Regions from separate parts of the Kocuria himachalensis genome, predicted to be linked through region 1. Evidence: riboswitches for the same ligand, from Rfam matches in the RefSeq annotation. Region 1 holds a riboswitch; the other holds the start of a gene.
What was found. Region 1 has a riboswitch for thiamine pyrophosphate ahead of ACYVM4_RS08965 (FAD-dependent oxidoreductase). Riboswitches for the same ligand answer to the same signal wherever they lie in the genome.
Positions count from the first base shown of each region.

Region 1 (9,578 bases):
CCGTTGCGCATCTGGCTGATCTGTTCGGCGCTCCAGTCCATGGTCATCGCCCCCGACCAACAGATTACGATCGGCCGCCGTCCGGTGTCCCGGGTCGTTTCCAGATCGCAATCCGCCCGATCGAGCCCGTCCGTCACCCGGGGGCTGCGAGCCGACCGCGTGCTGATCGCAGACCGGTCGGCATCCCCGCGGCGCAGTGCCGAATCCTGCCGGTGCTCGGGGCCCGCCTGAACACACAGCTCGGCAGAAGCAGGGGAACCATGGCCGTCAACGTCGGCTCCGGCCCCGTCGACATCTGACTGCGCGGAGCGCACCCCCTGGTCCTGGGTGCGCGGCGTCCGATCGGCCCGACGGGCACCGCGCATCCAGCCCTTCGGCGGGACGACGCCGACGCAAGGTTCTGCGACGGCCCGCAGCGGGCACACCATTCTCGATGACGACGTCGACGGCGGCCCCTCCGTCACCGCGAGAAGCGGAACCTGCGTCACCAGAGCGTGACTTCGACCTTGTGCTGCTCGTCACCGCCCTGGTGACCATACGATGGTTCCCACGTACCGGGGTGGGGGTGATCGCCCTAGCAGAGGTGACTGCGTCTCCGCCCCCGGGAACGCAGGACATCGTTCCCTGGGATCGAGCCACCGCTGAGCGCTGCCGCCCCGGAACGCGGAAACCGTCCTCACCCGATCCCCGTGGCACGGTGGCACGTCGAGGCGTGATGCCTCCAGGACCGCAGGAGCAGTCAGTAGACCGGTTTGTCCGGCTCCACCTGCTCCACCCAGGCGAGCACCCCGCCCTCGAGGTGGCGGACCCGCTCCTCCCGCTGCGCGAAGAACGGCCGCAGCGCGGCCAGGGCGGTCGCGGAGCGGGCCCCGGCCTTGCAGTGCAGCACGAGGTCCGCGCCCCGGGCCTCCGGCGGCAGGGCGTCCGCGCCCCGGTCCAGGATGTCCTGCAGGAGCACGGGCACGGCGCCGGCGATGGCCACGAGCTCCCGCTCCCAGTCCTCGCGCACGTCCACCAGCGCGAAGGACGCCTCCCCGCGCTCCCGGCGCTCGAGCAGCCGGGCCAGCTCGGCCGCCCCGACGGTCTCGGCGGGCTCCGCCCCGGGCAGGGCGCAGACGGCGTCGGGCTCGGCCACCGCGGTGACCGGGGCGGCGCCGGGGTCCGGGGCCAGGCGCATCTCGCGCCAGGTCATCGCGAGCGCGTCGTGCAGCAGCACCCGCCCGAGCAGGGGCTCCCCGGTGCCGGTGATGAGCTTGACGGCCTCCGTGACCATGACCGAGCCGACGGTCGCGGGGAGCATGCCGAAGACGCCGCCCTCGGCGCAGCTCGGCACCTCCCCGTCCGGCGGGGCCTCGGGATAGAGGTCCCGGTAGGTGGGTCCGTGCCCGGCCCAGAAGACGCTGACCTGCCCCTCGAAGCGCAGGATGGAGCCCCAGACGCAGGGCGTGCCGGTCAGGGCGGCGGCGTCGCTGACCACGTAGCGGGTCGCGAAGTTGTCGGCGCCGTCCAGGACCAGGTCGTACTGGCCGATGATGTCCACGGCGTTGCCCGCGGACAGACGCACGCGGTGGATGCGCACGTCCACGAGAGGGTTGAGCGCGGTGACGGCGTCGGCGGCGGAGACGGCCTTGGGGCGGCCGACGTCGGCGGTCGTGTGCACCACCTGGCGCTGCAGGTTGGAGAGCGCCACGACGTCGTCGTCGACGATCCCGAGGGTCCCGACCCCCGCCGCGGCGAGGTACTGCAGGGCCGGGGAGCCCAGTCCCCCGGCGCCGACGACGAGCACGCGGGCCCTGCCCAGCCGCCGCTGGCCGAGGGGCCCGATCCCGGGCAGGGTCAGATGCCGGGCGTAGCGCTCCAGCTCCTCGCGGGTCAGTTCGGGGCCGGGTTCCACGAGCGGGGCCAGCGGGCTCACGGCCGCTCCCCCACGGGCGCCCAGTCCCCGCGCGGCACGTCGGCCGGGTCGGCGGCCGGCCCGTCGTCGGACGCGCCCGGATCGATCCGCCCGGCCATCGGCGAGGACGCCTGGGCGTGGCGGCGGGCCGGGATGCGTCCGGCGCCGGCGGCGAGCCGGCCGGCGACCACCGCGTGCCGCATCGCGGTGGCCATCGCCACCGGGTCCTGGGCACGGGTGACGGCGCTGGCCAGCAGCACGGCGTCGCAGCCCAGTTCCATGGCCAGGGCGGCCTCGGAGGCCGTGCCGATCCCGGCGTCGAGCACCACGGGCACGGACGCCCGGGAGGCGATGAGCTCGATGTTGTGCGGGTTGAGGATGCCCAGGCCCGTGCCGATGGGCGCGCCCAGGGGCATCACCGCCGCCGCGCCCAGGTCCTCGAGGCGGCGCGCCACGGCAGGGTCGTCCGAGGTGTAGGCGAAGACCTTGAAGCCGCGCGCCACGAGCTGCTCGGTGGCGTCGAGGAGCTCCACGACGTCGGGCAGCAGGGTGTCCTCGTCGGCGATCACCTCGAGCTTGACCCAGTCGGTCTCGAGGGCCTCCCGGCCGAGCTCGGCGGTGAGCAGCGCGTCCCGGGCCGTGTAGCACCCGGCGGTGTTGGGCAGGATCCGGATGTCGTTGCGCTCGAGCAGCGCGAAGAGGGAGTCGCCCTGGCCGGGGGCGTAGCGGCGCAGGGCCACGGTGGTCAGCTCGGTGCCGGAGGCCAGCAGCGCCTGCTCGAGGGTGTGCAGCGAGCTGAGGCCGCCGGTGCCCATGATCAGCCGGGAGGTCAGCTCCGTGCCGTCGAGCACGAGCGGGTCGGGGTGCGGGACGGTCACGTCAGCCTCCTTGGACGGCGGTGATGATCTCGACGGCCTGGCCCTCCGCCACCGGGGTCCGCAGCCAGCGGCTGCGGGGCACGACCGCGGCGTCCACGGCCACGGCCACGCCGAGGCGCCCGCCGTCCAGCGGGGCGCCGTCGGGGCCCAGGGCCCGGCCGACGGTCTCGGCGACGAGGTCGACGACGGTCGCCTCCGCCGCCACCTCGTGCGGGCGGCCGTTGAGTGTGATGGCGGTCATCGGGGGCTCCTGCTCCGGGACCCGGGTCCGGCGGCGGCCGGCTCGGGGTCCTCTCGACGGGCCTCGACGGGTCGGTCGAAGCGGTGCGGGTCGGTGGTGGCGAGGTGTTCGGCGTCGGCGGCCGGATCGGGCCCGGCCCCTCCGGCGACCAGCTGCGCGGCGAGCCGGGCGGCCAGCGGGGCGAGCAGGACGCCGTGGCGGAAGTAGCCGGTGGAGACCACGAGCCCCGGCACGGGCGAGCCGTCGGGGTCGCGGACCCGGCCGAGGTACGGGATGTCGTCCGGGGTGCCGGGCCGGGCGCGGGCCAGCACCTCGACCAGCTCGAGGTCGGCGACTCCGGGCACGAGCGCCTGGGCGTCGCGCAGCAGCCGGAACACGCCGCCGGCGCTGGCCCCCGTCAGGTCGTCCTCGCGGGAGGTCGCCCCGATCACCACGGTCCCGTCGGTGCGGGGCACCAGGTAGACGGGCACTCCGTGCACCAGGCCGCGGACGGTGCACTCGAGCAGCGCCGGCGCCCCGGCGGGGACCCGGGCGCGCAGGATGTCCCCGTGCACCGGTCGCAGGGGTGGGTCCCAGTCCTCCGGCAGACCCTCGAGGTCGCCGAGGCCGGCACCCGGGGCGAGGACCGTCCAGGTCGCGGAGACCATCCCGCCGCCGGCCAGGCGGACGCCGGTCACGGCGCCCTCGGCGTTGCGGCGCAGCCCCGTGGCGAGGTCGTGGACGAGGTGGGCCGGTCCGCCGTCGCGCGCGGCCGACAGCTCGGGGATCTCCGGACGCTCCGGGGGCCCCGAGTTCTCGGCGGGCACGGGAGGCTCGGAGTTTTCGGCGGCCTGCGGGAGCTTCGGGGCGACGAGGGCGGCGAGCAGCCCGGCCACGAGCCGGCGCGGGTCCACCTGGTGGTCGTCGGGGATCCGGAACGCGGCGGACAGCCGCGGGCTCAGAGCGGGCTCGAGGGCCCGGGCGTCGCGCAGGGTCAGCTGCTCCACGGTCATGCCGTGGCGTCCCTGCAGCGCGCGGAGGTCCGCCAGGGCCTGCCGGTCGGCGGCGTCCACGCCGCAGACCAGGGTCTCGGTGGTCCGGTGGCCCACCGTCCCCTCGGCGGCACGCTCGAGGGCGGCCACGAACGCCGGGTACGCGGCGGCCGAGGCGGTCATGAGGGGGTACAGGGGCTCCTGCCGGTACTGGACCTCGCTCACCGGGGCGAGCATCCCGGCCGCGGCGCGGCTGGCGCCGGAGCCCGGTTCGGGGTCCACCACGGCCACCGAGCGGCCGCGACGGCGCAGCTCCCATGCGGTGGCGAGGCCAATCACCCCGGCGCCGACCACGGCGACGTCGGACCGGACGTGCTCGGGCTGCCCGACCAGGGGGTGGCGTGCGGTCGTCGGTGCGGGGTGCGCGGAAGTCACACGGAACGTCCTTTCCTACGGCGGCATGACCCGCATCAGGTGTGGCGGTCGGCGCTGGACGCCCTCTCAGCCCCCGGTGGGGCTCCCGCAGAACCGCTGACCTATCATCAGCGTGTGACCCAGCATACCCGTGACGCCTCCGCCCCCGCCGAGTCCGCCCTGCGAGATGCCCGGACGGCGAAGCTCCTCGCCGCCCGGCTGTACGTGTGCACGGACGCCCGCCGGGACCGGGGAGACCTCGAGGAGTTCCTGCACGCCGCGTACTCCGGTGGCGCGACCATCGTCCAGCTGCGGGACAAGAGCATCGACGCGGACCAGGAGATCGCCGCGCTGCGGCTGCTGGGCCGGGTCGCCGCCGAGTACGACGCCCTGTTCGCCGTCAACGACCGCGCCGACATCGCCGCGCTGGTGGGCGCCGACGTCTTCCACGTGGGCCAGCACGACCTCACCCCCGCCCAGGCCCGGCACCTGCTGGGCCCCGACGTGCTGATCGGGCGCTCCACCCACGACCTCGGACAGGCCCGGACGGCGCTCGAGGACCCGGACGTCGACTACTTCTGCACGGGCCCCGTCTGGGCCACGCCCACGAAGCCGGGGCGCCCGGCCACCGGACTGGAGTTCCTCCGCGCGGTGGCCGCACTGACGGAGGCCCGGCTCGACGCGGACCCGGAGGTCCTGCCCGTGCCGTGGTTCGCCATCGGCGGGATCGACGAGCAGCGGCTCCCGCAGGTGCTGGACGCCGGGGCGCGCGGCGTCGTCGTCGTCCGCGCCGTCACCGAGGCCCCCGATCCCCGCGTCGCCGCGGGGCAGCTGCGCAGCCTGCTCCCCGCCTGAGCCCGGCACGGTTCCCCGCCCCGGTCCCCCATCCCGATGACCGGCCGGCTCCCCGCCGCCGCCCAGCACGTTCTGGGAGCATGGACGCAGGACGACGACGGAGAGGTGGCCCATGGACCCCGAGCTCGACCCCCAGGTGCGGCACGCGGTGGAGCGTCCCGCGGAGACCGCCCGCGGCCCGGAGGACGTGCAGCTGCGCGTCCGGCTGGCCGGTGAGCCCGCCCGCCGCGCCCTCGGCACCCACTGGGAGCAGGGCCTCCCGGAGGACGCCGCGCCGAGCGACGACCGGCTCGCCGCCGCCGTGCTGCTCGCCACCCTCTTCGGCGACACCTTCTGGCTGGAGCGCGCGGCCCGGCTGCCCAGCGACGTGCCGGGGTGTCCGTCCGCACCGCCGAGCGGGCTGCTGGAGCTGACCCGGGTGCCGGGGGCTCGTGCCGCCCTGGCCGCCGTGCTCGAGCGCCCGCTGCTGACCGGGCTCCTGGAGTGGGGCACCAACCCCCTGCCGGAGCAGCCCCCGCTCGCCGTGGCACGGGCCGCCCGGGATCTGGGCATCCCCGACGACGGGCGCGTCTACCGGGTGGTGCGCCGCCGCGCCGAGCGCTTCCTGGCGCGGGAGCACGACGGGTCCGAGCCGCTCGAGCAGTTCGTGACCCTGCTGAGCGAGGCGGAGCAGGGCCACCGCGAGGACGGTCCCGTGCTCTCGGGCGGGACCCTGCCCCCGGCGCCTCCCCCGGCGTCCGGCCCAGGTGCGGGACCGTCGTCCGCGACCGGTCCGGCGGCGGACGGCGACGTCCGCCCGGGAACGCCCCCGCCGGGCGCTCCCCCGGCGGGCTCGCCCGAGAATCCGCAGTGGGGTGTGAGCCCCGCGACCCCCGCCCCGCCGCCGCCGGCGCAGTACCCGGGGCAGTTCCCCGGACAAGGTGCACCCGGGTACGGGGCTCCCGGACACGGCGTCGAGCACCAGCCGCCCGGCGGACCGGGAGCCGGCGGGCAGGGAGCCTCCGGACCGGTGTTCGGTCCGGGCCCCGGAGGCTGGCCGCCGCGCCCGGCCGAGCCCGAGGAGGACGACTCCGACAACCTCAAGGCGTGGGGGCTCGTCTTCCTGGGCATCCTGGCGGTCATCGCGGCGCTGATCTTCATCCTCTGACCACGCCGCCGGCCCACCCGCTCCGACCACCGGACCGGGCGGACCCGGAACGGTGGTGCACCCCGCAGCGGATCGAGCACGGGGTCCCGCTCGCCGGCACCACCATTTACTTGCACAGGAAAGTTTCTCGCGCTATTCTTGGGGACATATCAACCAATGCACTGCCCCTGCCGACGGAGAACCCCGAGATGCCGATCTTTCCCCAGAACCCCGATCCCCGAAGCCTGACGAAGCGCCCCGCCGAGGACCTGCTGTCCGCCGGCACCCGGATGGGCGCCGTGGAGCTGCTGGTCTCCGACCTGGACACGATGGTCGCCTACTACTCGGACGCCATCACCCTCGACGTGCTCGCCCACGCCGGGGACACCGCGGTCCTGGGCCGGGACGGCCGGACGGTCGTGCGGCTGCGCCAGGTCAAGGAGCTCCCGCCGGCCCGCCGCGGGCAGGCCGGCCTGTTCCACACCGCGGTCGTCTTCGAGGACGAGCCGGCCCTGGCCGCGGCGCTGGCGTCCGTGGCGACCGTGGCGCCCCGCTCCTTCACCGGCAGCGCCGACCACCTCTACAGCCAGGCCTTCTACTTCGACGACCCCGAGGGCAACGGGGTGGAGCTCTACACGGACCGGCCCCGCGACACCTGGCGGCGGGAGTCCACCGGCCTGCTGACACTGGCCTCCAACCCCCTGGACCCGAACGGGTTCCTGCAGGAGCACCTGGCGGAACAGGACGGGCGGCGCCCGGCGGCACCGCCGGCCACCCTGGGCCACGTCCACCTGCAGGTGGGCGACATCCCGCTGGGCCGGCAGTTCTACGTGGACGTCCTGGGCTTCGAGGTGATGAGCGACATCGGCTCCGCCCTGTTCATCGCCGCCGGCGGCTACCACCACCACATCGCGCTCAACACCTGGCAGAGCGCCGGGGCCGGCCCGCGCGCGGCGTCACTGGGGCTGGGCCAGGTCAACATCGACCTGCCGGGCGCCGACGACGTCGCGGCCCTGGAGTCCCGGCTCGCGGACCACCGGATCCCCACCCGCCACGACGGCGCCGTGCTGCGCTTCGAGGACCCCTGGAGCACGCTGATCCAGGTGGGCGTCACGGCGTAGCCCCGGTCGCGCAGCCGGCCCGGCCGCTCCCCGCCCGAGCCGCCGGCGCGCCCACCCCCTCCCCCTCGCGCGACGAGGCGCCCGTCGCCCACCGGCTGCTCGCCGGCACCCCGATCCGCCGGTAGGTTGAGCCTCAGGCCCGGCGTGCCCGGGCACCGAGGGCGCGCGGCGACACGGCGGCCGTCCGGGTCGAGAGCGAGGAGCAGGACGTGGGCGACAGCGAGGACACCACCGGCAAGGACTTCGACGAGGCCGTCAACATGACCGCCCGACAGCTGTCCGCGTGGCTGGAGACCGACGAGTCCACCTCGGTGGGCCAGGACGACGGCGGGGAGTCGGTGGGCCACCGCTCCGGGCGGCGCATCGTGGAGATCCTGCAGAAGTCGAAGGGCGAGCGCACCGACGCCGACCACGAGCACATGCGCAAGGTGGTCGGCTACGTCCACCGCCACCTGGCCCAGCGGCCCGACGGGGACGTGCGCGAGACCCGGTGGCGCTACTCCCTGATGAACTGGGGCCACGACCCCCTTAAGGACTGAGCCGGAGGGCCCCCGAGGACTGGGCCGGAGGGCCCCTCCGGCCCGTCGGGGAGAGCCGTACGGTCCACCCCCTAATATTGCAGTTGTGCAGAACGTGCAGAAGTGCAAAAATGTGGTCGTGAACGACGACTCCCCTCCCACCCTGCGCGCCCGCAAGAAGGCCGAGACCTGGTCCGCGATCCACGAGGCGGCCGCCGCCCTCGCGGTCGAGCGCGGGGTCGAGGGCACCACGGTGGAGGCCGTCGCCGCCGCGGCCGGCGTCTCCCCGCGCACCTTCTTCAACTACTTCCCCGCCAAGGAGGACGCCGTCCTGGGCATGCGGGCCCCCGTCCTGGACCCGGAGCTGCTGGAGGGGTTCTCCCTCGAGCACGACCTGCTGGGCCAGGTCTCGCGCCTGCTGCTGGCCGTGACCCGCAGCGCCTACGCGGGCCGGGACGCGGAGCGGCGCCGGAAGCTGCTGCAGGACCACCCGGGGCTGGGCCGCCGCCGGCACGAGCTGATGCTCGAGGCCGATGCACTGGTGCGCCGCACCCTCGCGGAGCTGCTGTCCCGGGACCCGGAGTGGTCGGCCGGGATCGAGGAGCACCGTGTGGACGAGGTCGCCCGGATGCTGGTCATCCTCGGCGGCGTCCCCCTGCGCTTCGCCATCACCGCCGAGGGGTACTCCCCGGCGCACGGCCTGCCGGCCGAGGACCACGAGTCGGCGCTCGCCCTCCTCCACCGCCTCCAGGAGAAGCTCTCATGACCCGCACCCCCGCCCACCGGGCCGAGCCGGGCTCCGGCTCCCGGCACCTCGTGCTGCTCTTCGTCGGCCTGATGCTCTCCATGCTGCTGGCCGCGCTGAACCAGACCGTGCTCAGCACGGCGCTGCCCACGATCGTGGGCGAGCTCAACGGGGTCGACGAGATGCTGTGGGTCATCACGGCCTACATCCTGGCCTCGACCATCATGATGCCCGTGTACGGCAAGCTCGGGGACCTGATGGGCCGCAAGCCCCTCCTGCTGGGCGCGATCCTGGTGTTCATGGCCGGCTCAGTCGTCGGCGCGCTCGCCGGCACCATCGAGGTCCTCATCGCGGCCCGCGCCGTCCAGGGCCTCGGCGGCGGCGGCCTGATCATCCTCTCCCAGGCCGCCATCGCCGACGTGGTGCCCGCCCGGGAGCGCGGCAAGTACATGGGCGTCATGGGCGGGGTGTTCGCCCTCGCCTCGGTGGCCGGTCCGCTGCTGGGCGGGTTCTTCACCGAGGGGCCCGGGTGGCGCTGGGTCTTCTGGATCAACATCCCGCTCGGGCTGCTGGCGCTGGCCGGAGCCGTCCTGTTCCTCAAGCTCCCCCGGCACAGCGGCCGGCCGCGCCTGGACGTCGGCGGGATGGTGCTGCTGGCCGTGGCCACGACCTGCCTGGTGCTGTTCGCCACCTGGGGCGGCGGCAAGTACGCCTGGACCGACCCCGTGATCCTCGGCCTGATCGCCGGGACGCTCGTGAGCGCCGCGGCGTTCGTGGCCGTGGAACGGCGCACCGCCGAGCCGATCATCCCGATG
Region 1 is NZ_BAAGPL010000014.1:8,577-18,154, reverse strand. It holds gene ACYVM4_RS08985 (cupin domain-containing protein) at 1-41, opposite strand, end outside; gene moeB (molybdopterin-synthase adenylyltransferase MoeB) at 740-1,915, opposite strand; gene ACYVM4_RS08975 (thiazole synthase) at 1,912-2,772, opposite strand; gene thiS (sulfur carrier protein ThiS) at 2,774-3,013, opposite strand; gene ACYVM4_RS08965 (FAD-dependent oxidoreductase) at 3,010-4,419, opposite strand; TPP riboswitch at 4,415-4,518, opposite strand; gene thiE (thiamine phosphate synthase) at 4,534-5,253, shown strand; gene ACYVM4_RS08955 (hypothetical protein) at 5,366-6,400, shown strand; gene ACYVM4_RS08950 (VOC family protein) at 6,589-7,500, shown strand; gene ACYVM4_RS08945 (DUF3140 domain-containing protein) at 7,710-8,039, shown strand; gene ACYVM4_RS08940 (TetR family transcriptional regulator) at 8,158-8,784, shown strand; gene ACYVM4_RS08935 (MDR family MFS transporter) at 8,781-9,578, shown strand, end outside.

Region 2 (9,578 bases), on a different contig from region 1:
GGGAGCCCTTGATGTCCGCGAGGTGGGCCAGCCACAGCAGCCGGACGTTGCGGCGTCCGCCGGAGGTCGCGAACCAGGTGCCGACGTCCTCGCCGTCCAGGGCGCGGGTGATGTTCTGCGCCGAGGTGACGAGCGCGGGGATGCCCGAGGCCGCAGCGATCCGGGCGGCCTGGACCTTGGTGACCATGCCGCCGGAGCCGACGCCGGCGCGGCCGATCGACCCGATCTGCACGCCCTCGAGGTCCTTGATGGGGTCGTTGACCACCGGGATCCGCTCCCCGCCCTTGCGGGGGTCCATGGTGTAGAGGGCGTCGACGTCGGAGAGCAGCAGCAGGACGTCGGCCTTGATTAGGTGGGCGATCAGGGCGGCGATCCGGTCGTTGTCGCCGAACTTGATCTCCTGGCTGGACACGGCGTCGTTCTCGTTGACGATGGGCAGCACGCCGAAGTCCAGGAGCCGCTCGATCTGGCGGTGGGTGTTCTTGTAGCTGCTGCGGCGCATCAGGTCCTCCGCGGTGACCAGCACCTGGCCCACGGTGACGCCGTAGCGGGCGAAGGACTCGATGTAGCGGCCCATGAGCAGTCCCTGGCCCACGGCGGCGGCCGCCTGCTTGCCGGCCAGGTTCTTGGGCCGCCGGGACAGCCCCAGGGGCGCCAGGCCCGCCGTGATGGCGCCCGAGGAGACGAACACGATCTCGATGCCGCGCGCCTTCGTCTCGCCCAGGGCGTCCACGATCATCCGCACGGCCTGCTCGTCGATCGAGCTCTCGATGGACGTCAGCGAGGACGAACCGACCTTGACCACCACGCGGTGGGCACGCGGGATGTCATCCCGGCGCTCGATGGGACTGCGCCGGTTCTTGCCGCGGTTCTCGCTGCTGAGCTGGACCGCGGACTTCTCCGCGACCTCCTCGAGCTGCTCGACGTCGATCGCTTTCGTCTGCTCGTTCATCCTGGGCGTCTCCCTCGTCCGGTGGGCGTCGTCGGTGTGTCGGGTCAGTCGGTGTGTCGGGTCAGTCGGTGTGCCGGGTCGGTCGGTGTGCCGGGTCGGTCGTCTGGCCGTGGCCGCGGGGCGTCCCGTGCGTGCGGGCGCGGTCCGCCCCGCGGGTGCGCTCAGTCGTCGTCGGTGCCGGGGCCGCCCGCGGCCTCGCCGCGCCGGGCGTCGACCGACTCGGTCCACACCCCGGCGGAGCGCTCGGCCTCGAGCTCGGCGCGGGCGGCGGCCTTGGCGTCCTTGCGGTCCTGGTACTGCTGGCGCTTCTGCTCGCGGGTGGGACGGTCGATGTCGGCGAAGCGCAGGTCGGTGCCGCGGGGCCCGGCCAGCAGCTCGGCGCCGCCGACCATGGTGGGCTCCCAGTCGAAGACCACGCCGTCGTCCTCGGGGCCGATGAGCACGGCGTCGCCGGGCCGGGCGCCCTGCTTGAACAGCTCCGTCTCGACGCCGAGCTTCGCGAGCCGGTCGGCGAGGTAGCCGACGGCCTCCTCGTTGTTGAAGTCCGTCTGCAGGATCCAGCGGTCGGGCTTCTCGCCGCGCACGTGCCACAGCGGCTCGAGGTTGCGCTCCTCGCGGGTGATGGTGAACTCGGGGCCGCGCACCCCCTTGGGGCGCAGCACGACCCGCGGGGCCTCCGACGGGGCGGGATGCGCCGCCCGGGCCTCCTGCACGACCTCGCCCATGGCGAAGGTCAGCGGCCGCAGCCCCTCGTGGGAAGCGGTGGAGACCTCGAACACGCGGTAGCCGCGGGACTCGAGCTCGGGCCGGACGAACTCGGCGAGGTCCCGGGCCTCGGGGACGTCGATCTTGTTCAGCACCACGAGGCGGGGCCGGTCGTTGAGGGGCACCGCCTGTCCGCCGTCGAGGTCGCCGTCCACGGCGTAGCCGGCGAGCTCCGCCTCGATCGTCTCGAGGTCGGAGACCGGGTCGCGCCCGGGCTCGAGGGTGGCGCAGTCGAGGACGTGGACGAGCGCGGCGCAGCGTTCGACGTGTCGGAGGAACTCGAGCCCCAGGCCCTTGCCCTCGGAGGCGCCGGGGATCAGCCCCGGGACGTCGGCCACGGTGTAGCGCACGTCCCCGGCCTCCACCACGCCGAGGTTCGGGACGAGCGTGGTGAACGGGTAGTCGGCGATCTTGGGGCGGGCGGCGCTGATCGCGGCGATGAGGCTGGACTTGCCGGCGGAGGGATAGCCGACCAGGGCGATGTCGGCGATGGACTTCAGCTCCAGGACCACGTCGCGGCCCGAGCCCGGCGTGCCGAGGAGCGCGAAGCCGGGGGCCTTGCGCTTGACCGAGGCCAGCGCGGCGTTGCCCAGCCCGCCCTGCCCCCCGGGGGCGGCCACGAACTCGGAGCCCTGTCCCACCAGGTCGGCCAGGACGTTGCCCTCCTGGTCCTTGACCACGGTGCCGTCGGGGACGGACAGGACGAGGTCCTCGCCCTTGTGCCCGTGGCGGAGGTCCCCCTTGCCGGGTCCTCCGTTGGGGGCGGACTGGTGGGGGGCGTGGTGGTAGTTCAGCAGCGTGGTGGTCTGACCGTCCACGCGCAGGATTACGCTGCCGCCGTCTCCCCCGTTGCCACCGTCCGGCCCGCCGAGCGGCTTGAACTTCTCGCGGCGGATGGACACGCAGCCGTGCCCGCCGGAGCCGCCGGAGACGTGCAGGACGACGCGGTCGACGAAACTGGCCACGGGGAACTCCTCTGGTTCAAGAACGGTCGGGCCCGCGCACGGGCCACGTTAAAACTGTAGAGGGCGGGCGCTGGACGCACCCACCCTCTACAGACCAAACATGGGTGGTGCGGGTCGGGACCCGCACCGGGGCCGGCTGGGCCGGCCCTGTCGACTACTCTGCGGCAGCCTGGATGTTGACGACCTTGCGGCCCCGGCGGGTGCCGAACTCGACCTGGCCGGCGGCCAGGGCGAACAGGGTGTCGTCGCCACCGCGGCCGACGTTCAGGCCGGGGTGGAAGTGCGTGCCGCGCTGCCGGACGAGGATCTCGCCGGCGTTGACGGTCTGGCCGCCGAAGCGCTTCACGCCGAGGTACTGCGCGTTGGAGTCGCGACCGTTGCGAGTGGAGCTCGCGCCCTTCTTGTGTGCCATGAGGTGTGCCTACCTTCGGGTCTTTACTGGCTGGTGGAGTCTGGACGGGGACCGGGCCGGTCAGGCGTCGATGCCGGTCACCTTCACGGTGGTCAGCTCGGCACGGAAGCCCTGGCGCTTCTTGTAGCCGGTCTTGTTCTTGAACTTCTGGATGGAGATCTTGGGACCGCGGAGGTTCTCGACGATCTCGGCCGTGACCTTGACGCTCGCCAGGGTCTGGGCATCCGAGGTGATCTTGTCCCCGTCGACCAGCAGCAGGGCAGGGAGCTCGATGGTGCTGCCTGCTCCGCCGGCGACGCGGTCAAGGGTAACGAGGTCTCCGACGGAAACCTTTTCCTGGCGGCCGCCAGCGCGGACAATCGCGTACACCACTTGGGAACTCACTTCTCTCGACGTCATGTGTAAACAGTGTGGGTCGAGCGCATACCTGTCAGGACCAACGACGTTGAGACGAGCTGTCGGTGACCGGCCCGTGGGACTAGGCCGAGGTCAGCGCAGGTTCGCCGCAATTCAGGAACTGCACCCGCATGTGCCGCCAGGTGGGGTGTCGAGTTTTTACACGCGCGCACCGGCATGGCACCGAAGATCAAGACTACTCGATCCGGTCAGCACCCGCCAACCGGCGCTCCGCCACCGGCGCGGCGAAGAAGTCCCGCTCGAGCGCGCAGGCCTCCAGGAACACCTCCCGCATCCGGTTCCGGACGTCCGCCGGGGCCTCGCGGGCGGCGTCGTCGAGCAGCCGGCGGGCCGTGCGGGTGGCCTCCTGGAACCCCTCGTCCGCGTAGGTGGCCAGCCAGTCCGCGTAGGGGTGCTCGTCGGGCCCGCCGGCCGCGGCGAGCTCGCCCAGGTGGCGTCCCACGTCCGCGTAGACCCAGTAGCACGGCAGCACGGCGGCGAGACCGACCGGGTAGGGCTCCGCCGCGGTGGCCGCGAGCAGGAACGTGGTGTAGCGCCGCGTCACCTCGCCGAGCCCGTCCCGGCCACCGCCGTCCCCCGCGTGCTGCAGCCGGGCCCGGTGCAGCTGCGCCTCGGTCTCGGTGCAGGCCACGGCGCCGGCCGCGAAGAACAGCCGCTGCTCCTCGTCGGGCGCCCTGGCCGCCAGCAGGGCGAGCGCCCGGCTGTAGCCGTCGAGGTACTGCAGGTCCTGGTCGAGGTAGGCGAGGAAGCGGTCCGGCTCCAGCCGGCCGTCGCCGAGGAGGCGGACGAACTCGAGCTCCTCGATCTCGCGCCGCACGGCCGCGGAGGCCTCCCACAGCTCGTCGCTGAACCGCTCCGGCGCCGTGCCCCAGGCCTCGAGGGCGTCCTGGACGTGGTGGAAGTGGTGGACGGGACCGCTCCCGTGGCCGACCGAGAGCTCCCCGGCGGCCTCGAGGGCTCCGCGCAGCCAGTCCCGGGCGATCCGCAGGCTCCGGGGCCAGTGCCCGTGCCGCACCTGGAGCGTGGCCAGGGCCGAGGAGAGGGAGCACCCGGTGCCGTGGGAGTTCTGTGTGGGCACGCGGGCGCCGTCGAACGCCACGAGGGGCTCCGGGCCGTCCGGGCCCACGAGGGCGTCGGGCGTCCGGTCGCCGGCGAGGTGCCCGCCCTTGACGAGCACCAGGGTCCCGTGGGCGCGGGCCACGCGGTGGCCCTGTGCGAGGGCCTCCTCCCACGACGGCGCCGGGTCCTCCTCGGCGAGCACGGCGAGCTCCTGCAGGTTCGGGGTGATCAGGTCGGCGAGGCCCAGCATCGAGCGCAGGGCGTCCTCGGCCTCGCGCTCCAGCAGGCGCCCCCCGGAGGTCGCGACCATGACGGGGTCCAGGACCACGACCGGCGGCCGGTGGGTCCCGAGCCACCGGGCGACGGCCTCGATGACCGGCACGGAGCCGAGCATCCCGATCTTGACGGCGTCGATCTCGACGTCCTCGGCGACCGCGTCGAGCTGGGCGGAGAGGAACTCGACCGGCGGGACGTGGATGGAGCGCACGCCCACGGTGTTCTGGACGACGACGGCGGTGACGGCGCTCATCCCGTAGCCGCCCATCGCGGCGATCGACTTGAGGTCGGCGTGCTGGCCGGCGCCGCCCGTGGGGTCGGTGCCGGCGATGGCCAGGACTCGGGGCACGCGGGCGGTCACCGGGCCACCTCCTCGGCGGGCAGGGCGGCGAAGGCCCGCACGTAGCGGGCGGCCGCGGCCTCGGGATCGGGGGCGGCGCAGATCCCGGAGACCACGGCCAGCCCGGCGGCGCCGGCGGCGCGCAGGGCGGCGGCGTCCCCGACCTCCACCCCGCCGATGGCCAGGCAGGGCAGGGTCGTGCGGCCCGCGGCGCGGGCGAAGCCCTCGACGCCCAGCGGCTCGGGGTGGTCCGGTTTCGTGCGGGTCGCCCGCACCGCCCCGACCCCCAGGTAGTCGACCGTCCCGGCGGGCAGGGCGGAGGCTGCGTCGAGCTCCTCCGCCGTGGCGGCGCTGAGGCCGAGCAGGGCGTGGGGCCCGCAGATCTCCCGGGCGAGCGCCACGGGCAGGTCCGACTGACCGACGTGCACCCCGGCCACGGGGGCGCCGGCCGCGCGGGCGGCGAGGTAGACGTCCGCGCGGTCGTCCACGAGCACGGGCACCTCCCGGCCCACGCGCTCGGCGACGGCCGTGAGGAGGGCGACGAGCTCGCGGACCGGGGCGTCCTTCGCACGGACCTGGACCATCGTGGCGCCGCCGCGGACGGCGGCCGCCACGACGTCCGGGACCGTCCGGGGCGAGCTCAGGGCGGTGTCGGTCACGAGGTGCAGGGCCAGGGCGGCGGGGTCGAGGCGCGGGCTCACCGGGCGCCCTCCTCGCGCACGAGCTCCGCCCCGGCGGCGACCCGCTCCGGCGTGACGGCGTGCAGCCGGTCCAGCAGCGCCACGGCGAAGGAGCCTGGCCCGCCGGAGTCGGCGGCCGCGTCCTCAGCCGCGAGGGTGTACACCGTGGTGGCGGCCACCGCCGCCGCGGCCGGATCCGCGCGCACGGCGGTGAACGCGGCCATGAGGGCGCCCAGGGCGCAGCCGCCGCCGGTGATGCGGGTCAGCAGGGGCGTGCCGTGCGGCACGCGGACGACCGTGCCGTCCGGGGAGCGCACGAGGTCCACGGGCCCGGAAACGGCCACCGCCGCCCCGGCCCGCTCGGCGAGCGCCGCGGCGGCGTCCCGGGCGGCGTCCACGCCGTGGGTGGCGTCCGTGCCGCGGCCTCCGGCGCCGCCGGCGAGGGCGATCACCTCGGAGGCGTTGCCGCGCACGATCGCCGGCCGGAACCCGAGCAGGTCGCGGGCCAGCGCCGTGCGCACGGGCAGGGCGCCCACCGCCACCGGGTCCAGGACCCATGCCCGGCCCGCGCGGAGCCGGGCCCCGACGGCCTCGTAGGCGGCGCCGCGCTGCTCGGCGGTGGGCGTGCCGGTGTTGACGAGCAGGCCGTCGGCGAGCTCCGCGAAGACCCCGCCCTCGCCCTGGATGTCGGTCATCGCCGGGGACGCGCCCACGGCGAGCAGCACGTTGGCGGTGAAGTTGGTGACCACGGCATTGGTGATGCACTGCACGAGCGGCGCCGCGGCGCGCAGGTCCTCCAGGGCCGCGGCGGCGTCCTCGGCGAGCGCGGGGTCCGGCGGCGCCGGCCTCCCGGCTGCTCGTGTGCGGGCGGACGTGGGTACGGCATCGCGCATCTGCGACATCCCTTCGCTAGTACTGGCTAGATCAGGTTCGACGGGTGTGTTCTCAGCCGCTCGTGCGGCACCCCGTGTCAGGTGTCCTGCCAGTCTAGTCGGCGTGGGAACGGGACGCGGACGGACCCCGGCCGCCGGCTCAGAACATGCCGTTGGCGTGCGCCATCCGCTCGGGCACCGGTTGGGCCACGCCCCAGTGCTCCACGATCCGGCCGTCGTCGAGGCGCCAGAGGTCGTAGCAGGCGACCGTGCCGGCGGCTCCGTCACCGCGGTCGCCGCCGGGGGAGGCCTCCGCGACGGTCAGCACGAAGTTCCCCTCGCCGACCACCCGGCGCAGCCGCCGGTACGCGGGCTGCGGGCCGTCCGGCGCGCGGACGGTGTGCTCGGTGCAGCCCCGGGGGCTCATGTGGTCCTGGACGGCGTGGCGGTCGCCCGCGACGAGGGCGGACTCGACCCACTCGGCGGCGATGCGCTTGTTGTCCTGCGTCCGCTCGTGGTCCGTGACCTCGACGGGGCCGTCGAGCTGGGGGCGGGCGCCGTCGGAGTCCGTGCGCAGGGGCTCGAAGGCGTCCCAGTGCTCGGCGATCCGCCCGTCGTCCACGCGGAACACGTCGAAGCCGACCAGGGGCTCCGGGCCGAGTCCCGCGTAGGCCGAGTGGGCGACCACCGTCCCGTGGTCGTCGAGCACCCGGACGAGGTCCACGCGGAAGTCGTCGGGCATGCTGCGCACGAACTGTCTGAGGCCCTCGCGCCCGTCCGGCGCGAGCGGCGAGTGCTGGACGAAGTCCTCCGTGTAGTGGCGGTCCACGGCCGACGGGTCCCGGCGGACGAAGAGGTCCGTGCCGGCTGTGCGGATGGTGTCTGCACTGGTCATGGCGATGCTCCCTGGAACGGGCGGCCGCTCTCCCCGGCGGACGGGACGGCGGCCCCGGGTGTGCTGTGGTGCGCACCACGGTACGCCGCCGCACGGGGGCCGGGCAGGCCGGGACGGTCCGTGACGGTCCGCGACGACGGAGGACCCCGACCGTGCTGGTCGGGGTCCTCCGTGGTCCTGCCCGGCGGGGCGGCTCAGCCCCGGTCGGCGGGCCTGCCGCTGGTGAGGTCCTCGGCCTTGACGCCGACGCCGACGACGGTCGGTGCCCGCCGGGAGGAGTCCTGCGGGGAGCGCTGGGCGACGGCCTTGGCCTCGTGCCGAACGCCCTCCGCGGCGGCCGCCTGGCCGGCGGTCACCTCGGCCTCGCCCGGCCGGGCCGCCGGGGCCGAAGCGCGCCGGGAGCGACGACGGGGCCGCGCCGGCTCGGTGCTCGCCTGCTCCGGAGCCGCCGGCGGGGCGGGAGCCTGCTGCGCCGCGCTCGCCCGCGCCACGGCCTCCTGCGCGGCTGTCTCCCGTGCCATGGCCTCCTGCGCGGCGGTGACCGCCTCGGGGGTGACCTCCTCAGCCGTGGCCTCCTGGGGAACGGAGCCGGCGGACGGCTCCGTCTGCCCGAAGACCTCCGCGAGCGAGTCCAGGCTCAGCGGCCGGGCCTCGGCGGGCTCCTCGACGACGGCGTGGCCCTGCGGCAGCTCGATGACCTCGCCGTTGATCGTCAGGCGCGATCCCGGCTCGGCCGGTGACCCGTCCGCGGGCACCTGGTCCGGTGCGGCCGGGGCGGGGCTCTCCCCCGCGTCCGGCTGCTGCTCGGCGGCGTTCTCCGCACCTTGTCCGCGGCTGCGGCTGCGCTTGCCGCGACGCTTCTTCCGGGAGCGCCCCGAGCCCTCGGGCCGGGACTCCGCCGGCTGGGCGGTCTCCTCGGGGAGCTCCGCCGTCTCCGCGGCGGTCTCCTCGTGGTGGGTGGCGGCGGCGATCGTCGCGAACGCCGTCCGCGCGGCCTCGGCCTTGGCCCTCTCCGCGGGATCGGGCTCGGCGGACCGCTGCTCCGTCCGGGCCGGTTGCTGCTGCTCGCTGCGGCCCCCGCGTCCGCGCTTGCGCTCCGTGCGGTTCGGCCGCTGGTCGCGGGACTCGCCCGTGGCGCCGCCGGAGCGGCCCTCGAGCGGGTGGTCGTGGACCACCACGCCGCGACCGGCGCAGTGCTCGCACGGCTCGGAGAACACCTCGAGCAGGCCGGTGCCCATGCGCTTGCGCGTCATCTGCACGAGGCCCAGCGAGGTCACCTCCGCCACCTGGTGCTTGGTGCGGTCGCGGCCCAGGCACTCCACCAGCCGGCGCAGCACGAGGTCCCGGTTGGCTTCGAGCACCATGTCGATGAAGTCGATCACGATGATCCCGCCGATGTCCCGCAGCCGCAGCTGCCGCACGATCTCCTCGGCCGCCTCCAGGTTGTTCTTGGTGACGGTCTCCTCGAGATTGCCGCCGGACCCGGTGAACTTGCCGGTGTTCACGTCGACCACCGTCATCGCCTCGGTGCGGTCGATCACGAGCGAGCCGCCCGAGGGCAGGAAGACCTTGCGCTCGAGCGCCTTCTGGATCTGTTCCTCCACGCGGTAGTTCACGAACAGGTCCTCGTCCTCGTCCCACTTCTGGAGCCGGTCGAGCAGGTCCGGCGCGACGTAGGTCACGTACGCCTCGATGTTGTCCCACGCCTCGTCGCCCTGGACGACCATGGTGGTGAAGTCCTCGTTGAAGACGTCGCGGACCGTCTTGATCGTCAGGTCCGGCTCCGCGTAGAGCATCTCGGGCGCGAGCGTCCTCGTCGACCCGGACCGCTCCTGGATCTGCTCCCACTGGGCGCGCAGCCGGTTGATGTCGTGGGTGAGCTCCTGCTCGGAGGCCCCCTCGGCGGCGGTGCGGACGATGACTCCCGCCCCGTCCGGCAGCCGGT
Region 2 is NZ_BAAGPL010000024.1:89,974-99,551, reverse strand. It holds gene proB (glutamate 5-kinase) at 1-952, opposite strand, end outside; gene obgE (GTPase ObgE) at 1,114-2,682, opposite strand; gene rpmA (50S ribosomal protein L27) at 2,837-3,094, opposite strand; gene rplU (50S ribosomal protein L21) at 3,155-3,466, opposite strand; gene ACYVM4_RS16610 (bifunctional hydroxymethylpyrimidine kinase/phosphomethylpyrimidine kinase) at 3,687-5,207, opposite strand; gene thiE (thiamine phosphate synthase) at 5,204-5,887, opposite strand; gene thiM (hydroxyethylthiazole kinase) at 5,884-6,759, opposite strand; TPP riboswitch at 6,751-6,844, opposite strand; gene ACYVM4_RS16595 (nuclear transport factor 2 family protein) at 6,899-7,633, opposite strand; gene ACYVM4_RS16590 (Rne/Rng family ribonuclease) at 7,828-9,578, opposite strand, start outside.
Region 2: another riboswitch for thiamine pyrophosphate. It lies ahead of thiM (hydroxyethylthiazole kinase); the one in region 1 lies ahead of ACYVM4_RS08965 (FAD-dependent oxidoreductase).